DNA from 3 places in the Faecalibacterium faecis genome. Region 1 is predicted to be linked to each of the others. Evidence: predicted binding sites of a transcription regulator. Region 1 holds the regulator's gene; each other region holds the start of a gene.
What was found. The regulator HrcA, encoded in region 1, represses chaperone genes, less so after heat shock. The targets are predictions, from matches to a motif close to TGTTAGCACTCNNNNNNNNNGAGTGCTAACA.

Region 1 (3,252 bases):
TCTTCATAAGCGGGGTGCTGTGCTTATGAAAACGGCTTTTTGTATCATTGTAGCAGAACCCTGCCGGAAACGCAACGAAGAGGCAGCTTTCCGTGCAGGTCTTTTTGCGCGGGGGCAGCAGGTATAAATGGCCCGGTCTGACAGATACTAGTGCTGCAGGCATTTTTAAGGAAACGGAGGAGCAAAAACATGAAAGCAACAGGAATCGTGCGCCGCATCGACGAGCTGGGCCGGGTGGTGATCCCAAAGGAGATCCGCCGCACCCAGCGCATCCGCCGCGGCGACCCGCTGGAGATCTTCACCACGGGCGACGGCGAGGTGATCTTTAAAAAGTATTCGCCCATTGGCGAGATGAACACAGTAGCGGCCCAGTATACCGAGGTGCTCAGCAAAAGCTTTGCGCTGACCGCACTGGTGGCCGACCGCGACCGCATCCTTACGGTGAGCGGCTCCGGCCGGCGGGAGCTGGCCGACCGCAGCATCAGCCAGCCGCTGGAAAAGCTGATGGATGGCCGCAGGCTGTACCAGAGCGAGGGCATTGCCGAAAAGTGCATCCTGCCCTGCGAAGGCTCGCCCCGAGCAGTGCTGTGTGCCGCACCCATCATTGCGGCGGGCGATGTGACCGGCGTGGTGGCCCTGCTGACCGAAGACCGCACGGCCACGCCGGATGCCGCCCAGCTCAAGGCCGTGAATGTGGCAGCGGCATTTCTGGCAAGGCAGATGGAAGAGTAAAGAACATGCCGGAGCGCTTTCCTTATAATAAGGAGGGCGCTTTCTTCGTTTATGACAGAATTATGAATCTTTTAAAACATTTTTCCAAGGGGCTTGACAGCACCGGAAAATTGGCTATAATGGTCTTAGCACTCAGGAACAAGGAGTGCTAAACAAACAAAGCGAACGCAAAAAGGAGGCAGGCGCTATGACGATGGATGCACGCAAGCAGCGAGTCTTGCAGGCGATCGTGGCGCTGTATGGTCTCGAAGGCGAGCCCGTTGGCAGCAGCGTGCTGGCAAACTACTTTGACATGGCAGTTTCCAGCGCAACGCTTCGCAATGAGATGGCGGCGCTGACAAAGCTGGGCCTGCTGGAGCAGCCCCACACCAGCGCGGGCCGTGTGCCCAGTGCCAAGGGCTACCGTTACTACCTTGATAATCTGCTGACCGACGATCAGCCGCTGGATCGTGTGAGCCGCGCCCGGGTGGATGCGGTGTTCGCAAGCCTCGACCATGAGCCGGAAAAGCTGGCCGCAGGTGCCGCCAAGGCGCTGGCCGCCATCAGCGGCTGCACCGCCGCCATCAGCACCCCGTGCGCCGAAGACCTGTGCATCGCCCACTATGAAGTGGTTCAGGTGGGCCGCAGCGCAGCGGCTGTGCTGGCCGTTACCACGGCCGGTTACGTTCGTACCCGTGTGGCACGGGTGCGCACCGGTCTTTCCCGCGAGAATGCGGCAGCACTTGCCGCACTGCTGAACCGCAACCTTACCTTTGTAGCGCCGGTGGATCTTTCCACCCGGCTGCTGGCAGAGCTGTGCAGCCAGATCGACCCGGAGCTGGTGCCCGTTATCAGTGCAGCGGCTGCCATCCTGCAGGATTCCGTCAAGCCCCACGTATTTCTGGGCGGCGAGCAGTATCTGCTGGACTGGCCCCAGCTGGACGGCAAGGTGGGCGACATCCTCACACTGCTGAACGACGAGGAGCAGGCCGCTGGCCTGATCGCACCTCCGGCAGAACGCAGTGAGAGCGTGCTGCTGGGCGAGGATCTGGAACCGCAGATCCCGGGTCTGTGCATCGTGAGCGACCGGTATCTGGTGGGCGGAGGCCTGTGGGGCTCCATTGCATTGATCGGCCCCACCCGGATGCCCTTCCAGAAGCTGATGCCGCTGCTGCATTACTTTGCAGACCAGCTGGGCGAGGGCATGAGCGGCAAACGAAAAGACACCCCACAGGCTGCCGTACCCCGGCGGACTGTGATCTATAAGGAGGATCTGGAATGAGCGAAGAAGCAAAAAAGACGGCTCCGGCTCAGGAAGCGGAGCAGCCCGAAACGGCTCCCGAGGAAAAGGCCCAGCAGGCAGCACCCGAACAGGAACCTGCTGCCGAAGCTGCCGACCCGAAGGATGACAAGAAGAAGGATGGCGGCTGGTTCAACAAGAAGGCCCGCGAGCTGGAAGCCGTAAAGGCAAAGCTGGACGCGGCCGAAGCCAACGCTGCACAGGCCAAAGACCAGCTGCTGCGCATGGCAGCGGAGTACGAGAACTACCGCAAGCGCTCCACCCGCGAAGCCGACCAGAAGTTCAACGATGGCATTTCCTTTGCGGTGAACCAGATCATTCCCATTCTGGATACGCTGGAGATGGCAGCCAACGCCCCCACCACCGACGAGAACTACAAAAAGGGCGTGACCATGACGCTGGACAAGGCCGCCAAGGCGCTGGATGCCCTCCATGTGGAGGAGATCGAGGCGCTGGGCAAGCCCTTTGATCCCAACTTCATGAATGCAGTGCAGCAGATCCCCGCCCCGGACGGACAGGAGAGCGGCACCGTCATCACGGTCTACCAGAAGGGCTACAAGCTGGGCGATAAGATCGTCCGCCATGCGACCGTTGTAGTGGCCGAATAACAAAGCAGAAACCCGAAAGGGTTTTGAATATAACATCCGCTTACAAACATTTGAGCATCACATAAACAATAAGATTTGTTCTTTCGAGAGGAGTTTTCATTATGAGTAAGATCATTGGTATCGACCTTGGTACTACCAACAGCTGCGTGGCTGTCATGGAGGGCGGCGAGCCCGTTGTTATCGCAAACTCTGAGGGTGCACGCACCACCCCGTCTGTGGTCGGCTTTACCAAGACCGGCGATCGTCTGGTGGGTCAGGTCGCAAAGCGTCAGGCCATCACCAACCCTGAGAACACCGTTGCTTCCATCAAGCGCTTCATGGGCACCGACCACAAGGTGACCCTGAACGGCAAGGAGTACACTCCCCAGCAGGTCAGCGCTATGATCCTGCAGAAGCTGAAGGCTGATGCCGAGGCTTATCTGGGCGAGCCTGTTACCGAGGCTGTCATTACCGTTCCTGCATACTTCAACGACAGCCAGCGTCAGGCTACCAAGGACGCAGGCACCATTGCAGGCCTGAACGTCAAGCGTATCATCAACGAGCCTACTGCCGCTTCTCTGGCATATGGCATCGATAAGGAAGAAGACCAGAAGATCATGGTCTACGATCTGGGCGGCGGTACCTTCGATGTGT
Region 2 (3,252 bases), on a different contig from region 1:
GCTGGCACTGTGATATCACCGCAGCCCGCAAGTGGGAAGACCTGCCCAAGGAAGCACGCGATTACGTGGAATATCTGGAAAAGGCTGTCGGCTGCAAGATCACCTACATCTCTGTGGGTGCCGAGCGCGAGGCTTATATCCACCACGTATGATCCCCTGCAAAGCTCCTGAATGATTCAGAAAAGGAAGCGTCACAGATGTTTGATATCATTACCGACAGCGCATGCGACCTGACGCTGGACACTGCCAAACAGCTCCAAATCGAGGTCGTGCCCTTCTATGTCTCGCTGGACGGCGAGCACTACCGCAAAGAAGGCAAGGAGATCGCCGTGCGGGACTTCTACCAGTTCATGGTGGACAACCCTTCGGCCTACCCCAAAACCAGCCTTGCTTCCATTGAGGACTTTGAGCAGGCATTCCGTGCCCATGCTGCTGCTGGCCGGGATGTGCTGTGTCTGGTGTTCACCAGCAAGATGAGCGGCTGTGTGGGCAGCGCCCGCAATGCCCGGGATCTGGTGCTGGAAGATTTCCCCGATGCCCGCATTGAGGTCATTGACAGCGCGGCGGCTACCGTTACCGAGTCCACCATGGTGGAAAACGCCGTGGCCATGCGGGACGCAGGCTGCACGCTGGACGAGACTGTGACATGGCTGGAAGCAGAGAAAGCTACCAACCAGATCTTCTTCACGGTAGGCAATCTGGACTATCTCATTAAGGGCGGCCGCATTGGCAAGGTGACGGGCCGTGCAGCCAACATGCTGGGCATCAAGCCGATGATCCTGTTCAAGGATGGCGAGATCTTCTCCGGCGGTGTGGCACGCGGCCGACAGAAGAGCTTTGAAAAAGCGCTGGAACAGCTGATGAACTATCTGGATGCCCACGGCGGCACCCCGGACGACTACCGCATCACCGTAGGCTACGGCTACGACGAAGAGGAAGGCAAGCGCCTGTGGATGCAGACCCGCGCGGCCCTGCGTGCAAAGTACCCCGGCGCTCAGTGCGAAGTGGGCCTGCTGCAGATCGGCTGCACCATTGCCGTGCACACCGGCCCCTATGCGCTGGGCATGGGCGTGATGCGCCGCTGGAAAAAGCAGGGCTGATATCTTTATATAAAAAGGCAAGACCACCGCACAAACGTTGTGCGGTGGTCTTTTTTTAGCCCCCGCAGGCGCTTTTTTCCTATTTGCAAACTTTTTATGAACCCTATTGACAAAGTGGGAAAACAGGAGTATAGTTTTAGCAGTCGAACAGATAGAGTGCTAAAACAAGTAAAACCAGTTCGGCAGGAGGTGCTTGAAACCGTGAAACAACTGAAGAATAGCCGCTGCTTCCCGTTCGGCAGCATCTCTGCGCTGGGCTTTTAGCAAACGGCTGTCATGTCCGCTAAAATAAACCTTCCGGTATGAATGGAGGCTTGACTTTATGAATACCAATCAATATACGCAGAAAACGCTGGAGGCTCTGCAGGCAGCGCAGCAGCTGGCTGTGGAGTACCAGCACAATCAATTGGAACCTGAACATCTGCTGCACGCCCTCGCTTCGCAGGAGCAGGGCCTGATCCCGCAGCTGCTGCAGAAGCTGAATGTTGACCCCGGCAGCTTTTCTGCCGCCGTGGCCGAAAAGCTTTCGGCTCTGCCCCGGGTCTCCGGCTCCGGCCGTGACCCCGACAAGGTCTATATCTCGCAGGCTGCCGATAAGGTGCTCAGCGCCGCCGCCCGAGAAGCCAAGGCCATGAAGGACGACTATATCAGCGTGGAGCATGTGTTCCTTGGTCTGCTGGACGAGCAGACCCAGAACACCACCGAGTTGTTCCGTGCGTTCAGCATCACTAAAGATAAGTTCCTGCAGCAGCTCACAGCAGTGCGCGGCAACCAGCGCGTCACCAACGACAATCCCGAGGAGACCTACAACGCCCTGCAGAAGTATGGTCAGGATCTGGTAGATCTTGCCCGCAAGCAGAAGCTGGACCCCGTCATCGGCCGTGATCAGGAGATCCGCAACGTGATCCGCATCCTGTCCCGTAAGACCAAGAACAACCCCTGCCTGATCGGTGAGCCCGGCGTTGGCAAAACCGCCATTGCAGAGGGCCTTGCACAGCGGATCGTGCGCGGCGATGTGCCCGAAAACCTGAAGGACCGCATCGTGTTCAGTCTGGACATGGGCGCTCTGGTGGCCGGTGCAAAGTACCGCGGCGAGTTCGAGGAGCGCCTGAAGAGCGTGCTGAACGAGGTGAAGAAGAGCGAGGGCAAGATCATCCTCTTCATCGATGAGCTGCACACCATCGTGGGTGCCGGCAAGACCGATGGTGCCATGGACGCAGGCAACCTGCTCAAGCCCATGCTGGCCCGGGGCGAGCTGCACTGCATCGGTGCCACCACGCTGGACGAGTACCGCCAGTATATCGAGAAAGACCCCGCTCTGGAGCGCCGCTTCCAGCCGGTACAGGTGGATGAGCCCACCGTGGAGGACACGATCTCCATCCTGCGCGGCCTGAAGGAACGCTACGAGGTGTTCCACGGCGTGAAGATCAACGACAGCGCCCTGATCGCCGCTGCCACCCTTTCCGACCGCTATATCACGGATCGTTTCCTGCCGGATAAGGCCATCGACCTTGTGGATGAAGCCTGCGCCATGATCAAGACCGAGATGGACAGCATGCCCAGCGAGATGGACGATCTGGCCCACCGCATCACCCAGCTGCAGATCGAGCAGGTGAGCCTGAAAAAGGAGACCGATGCCCTGAGCCAGAGCCGCCTGAAGGATCTGGAAAAGGAGCTGGCCGAGCTGCAGGACAAGTTCCGCAGCATGAAGGCAAAGTGGGAGAACGAGAAGAACGCCATCGGCAAGGTGCAATCCCTGCGTGAGCAGATCGAGCAGACCAATGCCGACATTGAAAAGGCTCAGCGCGAGTACGACCTGAACAAGGCCGCTGAGCTGAAATATGGCAAGCTGCCCCAGCTGCAGAAACAGCTGGAAGAGGAAGAGAAGATCGCCGCCGCCAAGAAGGAGGACAGCCTGCTGCGTGACCGCGTGACCGATGAGGAGATCGCCCGCATCGTGGCCCGCTGGACCGGCATCCCGGTGGAGAAACTGGTGGAGGGTGAGCGCGAGAAGCTGCTGCATCTGGACGATGTGCTGCACCAGCGGGTCATCGGTCAGGACGAGGCTGTGACCAAGGTGAGCGAGGCCATCCTGCGCAGCCGCGCCGGTATCGCCAACCCCAACCGCCCCATCGGCAGCTTTCTGTTCCTC
Region 3 (3,252 bases), on a different contig from region 1:
CCCAGTTCTTCCAGCTGGGCCAGTTTTGCCTTTGCGGCGGCTTCGTCCGGGTACCACTGGATCAGGAAGAAATTTTCTTCCTCTACACCGTAGTACAGCCACTGGCCGTCGGCACGCAGCCAGTCGTCCAGATGATCCACTTCTTCGCCGTCCGGCAGGCCAAGGCCTTCTTCGGCATAAAGGTTTTCCGGTTCCACCTGCAGCATTTCGATCACCTGAATGGAGCTTTGCAGGTATTCGTCCTGCGAGACCGTCTTGTCCGAAAGCTCCCATCCGGTGAGAAAAGCCTGCATCATCAGGTCGCGCACAGAGATGCGCGGCAGGGTCGGGTCCATAACCATAGGTATTTCCTTCTTCCTTTAGTTTGTCCCTGCTGACCAGTATACGTCAAAGGCTTATGCAAGTCAACAGTTTAATTGTGAATTTTTTGTAGGTTCGTTCAAATATATCCAGACTTAACAGACGGAAAAGGCAAAAGTGTCTTCCAGCCATTCCACTGCCAGTTCCACCCAGTGATGCCGGTGGCGGCTGGGCTGGTCCACCTCTGCCGTGCTGATGCTGGTACCGTGCACCCCCTTTTCAAACAGATGTGCCTCGCATGGCACACCCGCCCGGTGCAGAGCGTTCACCAGCATCAGGGTGTTCTCCACCGGAACGGTGGCATCCTCCATGGTGGTCCATACGAACACCGGCGGCGTCTGCGGCGTGATCTTATCCTCCAGCCCGAACACCTGCTGTGCCGCCGGGTCGGCGCTGCCCGCCAGCTGCACAAAGCTGCCGCGGTGGGCATACTGCCCTGCCGTGACCACCGGATAGCCCAGAATGACCGCATTGGGCCGGGGCTGGGCCGCTTCGCCGGGAATGTCCAGCACAGCACCGGAAAGGGCCAGGTGGCCGCCCGCTGAAAAGCCGCACACGGCAATTTTTTCCGGCAGGATATGCCACTGGGCCGCGTGCTGTCGCACAAGACCGATAGCCTCGGCCAGCTGGCGCAGCGGCATGTAGTCCTTTGCCTTTTCGCAGATGGCGTAGTCCAGCACAGCGGTGTGGTACCCCGCCGCCGCAAACTGCAGCGCCACCGGGTCGCCCTCGCGGGCACTCACATGGGTATAGCCGCCGCCGGGCACCACCAGCACCAATGGCCGGTCAAGCACATTCGGCATCCGCTCACAGCAATCACGCAGATAAACGGTCAGTGTCCCACCGCCGGCCAGTTCCAGCTGTTTCAGCTGCATGATATTTCCTCCTTTTACAGCATCCTTTGCGGTTCATTATAGCACAAAACGAACCATTTTTTAAACTTTTTATGAAAGCCCTTGATTTTTGCTTTTCGTCGGTGTATATTAGCACTCGAAAGTTACGAGTGCTAAGTATTCAAAAGCAATATCCTATTCCGAGTGCTTGGTGCCGAATACAGATAAAAAGAGGTTTTGCATTATGGCTAAGAAAGAATTTCAGGCTGAAAGCAAAAAGCTGATGGATATGATGATCAACTCCATCTACACCAATAAGGAAATTTTCCTGCGCGAGCTGATCTCCAACGCATCGGATGCCATCGATAAGCTCTATTATAAGAGCCTGACCGATCCTTCTGTGGGCATGAACAAGGGCGATTTCCGCATCCTCATCACCCGCGATAAGGAGAACCGCATCCTGACCATTGAGGATAACGGCATCGGCATGACCAAAGAGGAACTTGAGCAGAATCTGGGCACCATTGCTCACTCCGGTTCTCTGGATTTCAAGAAGGACAACAAGGACGAGAACATCGATATCATCGGTCAGTTTGGTGTCGGCTTCTACTCTTCCTTCATGGTAGCCGATAAAGTCACCGTCATTTCCAAGGCTTATGGCTCGGATGAAGCATGGCAGTGGGAGTCCTCCGGTGTGGACGGCTACGAAATGACCCCCGCCCAGAAGGACACCGCAGGCACCCAGATCATCCTGCACATCAAGCCGGATACTGAGACGGACCACTACGACAACTTCCTCGATGAGTACGGCATCGTGGCCATCGTGAAGAAGTACAGCGACTATGTGCGCTATCCCATCCAGATGGAGCGCCAGCACGAGCGCCAGAAGCCGGAACCCGATCCCAAGCCGGAGGATTATAAGCCCGAATGGGAGACTTACACCGAGCTGGAAACTCTGAACAGCATGGTGCCCATCTGGAAAAAGCAGAAGAGCGAAGTGACCGACGAGGAGTACGCGAATTTCTATAAGGAAAAGTTTGGTGATTATACCGACCCCGCCCGCGTCATCGTCAGCCGCACCGAGGGCACTGCAAATTATAATGCCCTGCTGTTCGTGCCCAGCCACCGTCCCTACGACTTCTACACCAAGGATTATGAAAAGGGTCTGGCCCTGTACGCATCCGGCGTGCTCATCATGGAGAAGTGCGCCGACCTGCTGCCCGATTACTTCAGCTTCGTCAAGGGCATTGTGGACAGTCAGGATCTGAGCCTGAACATCAGCCGCGAGATGCTGCAGAAGGACAACCAGCTCAAGCTGATCCACAACGCTCTGGAAAAAAAGATCAAGAACGAGCTGCACGCCATGCTGGCCAATGACCGCGAGAAGTACGAGGAATTCTGGAAAGAGTTCGGCCGTCAGATCAAGTTCGGTGCTTACTCCGACTACGGCATGCACGCCGAGCTGCTGCGCGACCTGCTGCTGTTCTGGTCTGCCAAGGAGCAGAAGATGGTCACTCTGCAGGAGTATGTAGACAAGATGCCCGCTGAGCAGAAGTATATCTACTTCGCTGCCGGTGATTCTACCGACCGTCTGGCAAAGCTGCCCGCCGCTGAACTGGTCATGGATAAGGGCTATGACGTCCTGCTGCTGACCGAGGATGTGGATGAGTTCTGCCTGCAGATCCTGCGCACCTATCCCCGCAAGGATGCCGAAGGCAAGGACGGCACCGTGGAGTTCAAGAATGTCAACAGCGGTGATCTGGGCCTTGAGACCGAGGAAGAGAAGAAGGCCGCCGAGGACGCTACCGCTGAGAACAAGAACCTGTTCGATGCCATGAAGGACGCACTGGACGGCAAGGTGAAAGAGGTCAAGGTCTCTACCCGCCTGAAGGATCACCCTGTGTGCCTGAGTGCTGACGGCCCGCTGTCCATTGAGATGGAAAAAGTGCTGTCCAAGCAGCCCGGCAGCGAAGGCGTAAAGAGCGATAAGGTTCTGGAACTGAATGTCAACCACCCCGTGTTTGCCGTGCTCAAGGCCGCACAGGAGGCCGGTGACACC

Region 2: a site for HrcA is predicted at 1,235-1,265, ahead of clpB (ATP-dependent chaperone ClpB). Genes of this name have one in related genera too.
Region 3: a site for HrcA is predicted at 1,342-1,372, ahead of htpG (molecular chaperone HtpG). Genes of this name have one in related genera too.

The regions. Positions count from the first base shown of each region.
Region 1 is NZ_JBBMEP010000008.1:62,095-65,346, forward strand. Features, by position in the region: gene WMO17_RS05665 (stage V sporulation T C-terminal domain-containing protein) at 190-732, shown strand; gene hrcA (heat-inducible transcriptional repressor HrcA) at 920-1,993, shown strand; gene WMO17_RS05675 (nucleotide exchange factor GrpE) at 1,990-2,619, shown strand; gene dnaK (molecular chaperone DnaK) at 2,721-3,252, shown strand, end outside.
Region 2 is NZ_JBBMEP010000005.1:26,547-29,798, forward strand. Features, by position in the region: gene WMO17_RS03530 (adenylosuccinate synthase) at 1-152, shown strand, start outside; gene WMO17_RS03535 (DegV family protein) at 198-1,100, shown strand; gene clpB (ATP-dependent chaperone ClpB) at 1,423-3,252, shown strand, end outside.
Region 3 is NZ_JBBMEP010000007.1:116,842-120,093, reverse strand. Features, by position in the region: gene WMO17_RS05325 (hypothetical protein) at 1-341, opposite strand, end outside; gene WMO17_RS05320 (alpha/beta hydrolase) at 456-1,235, opposite strand; gene htpG (molecular chaperone HtpG) at 1,438-3,252, shown strand, end outside.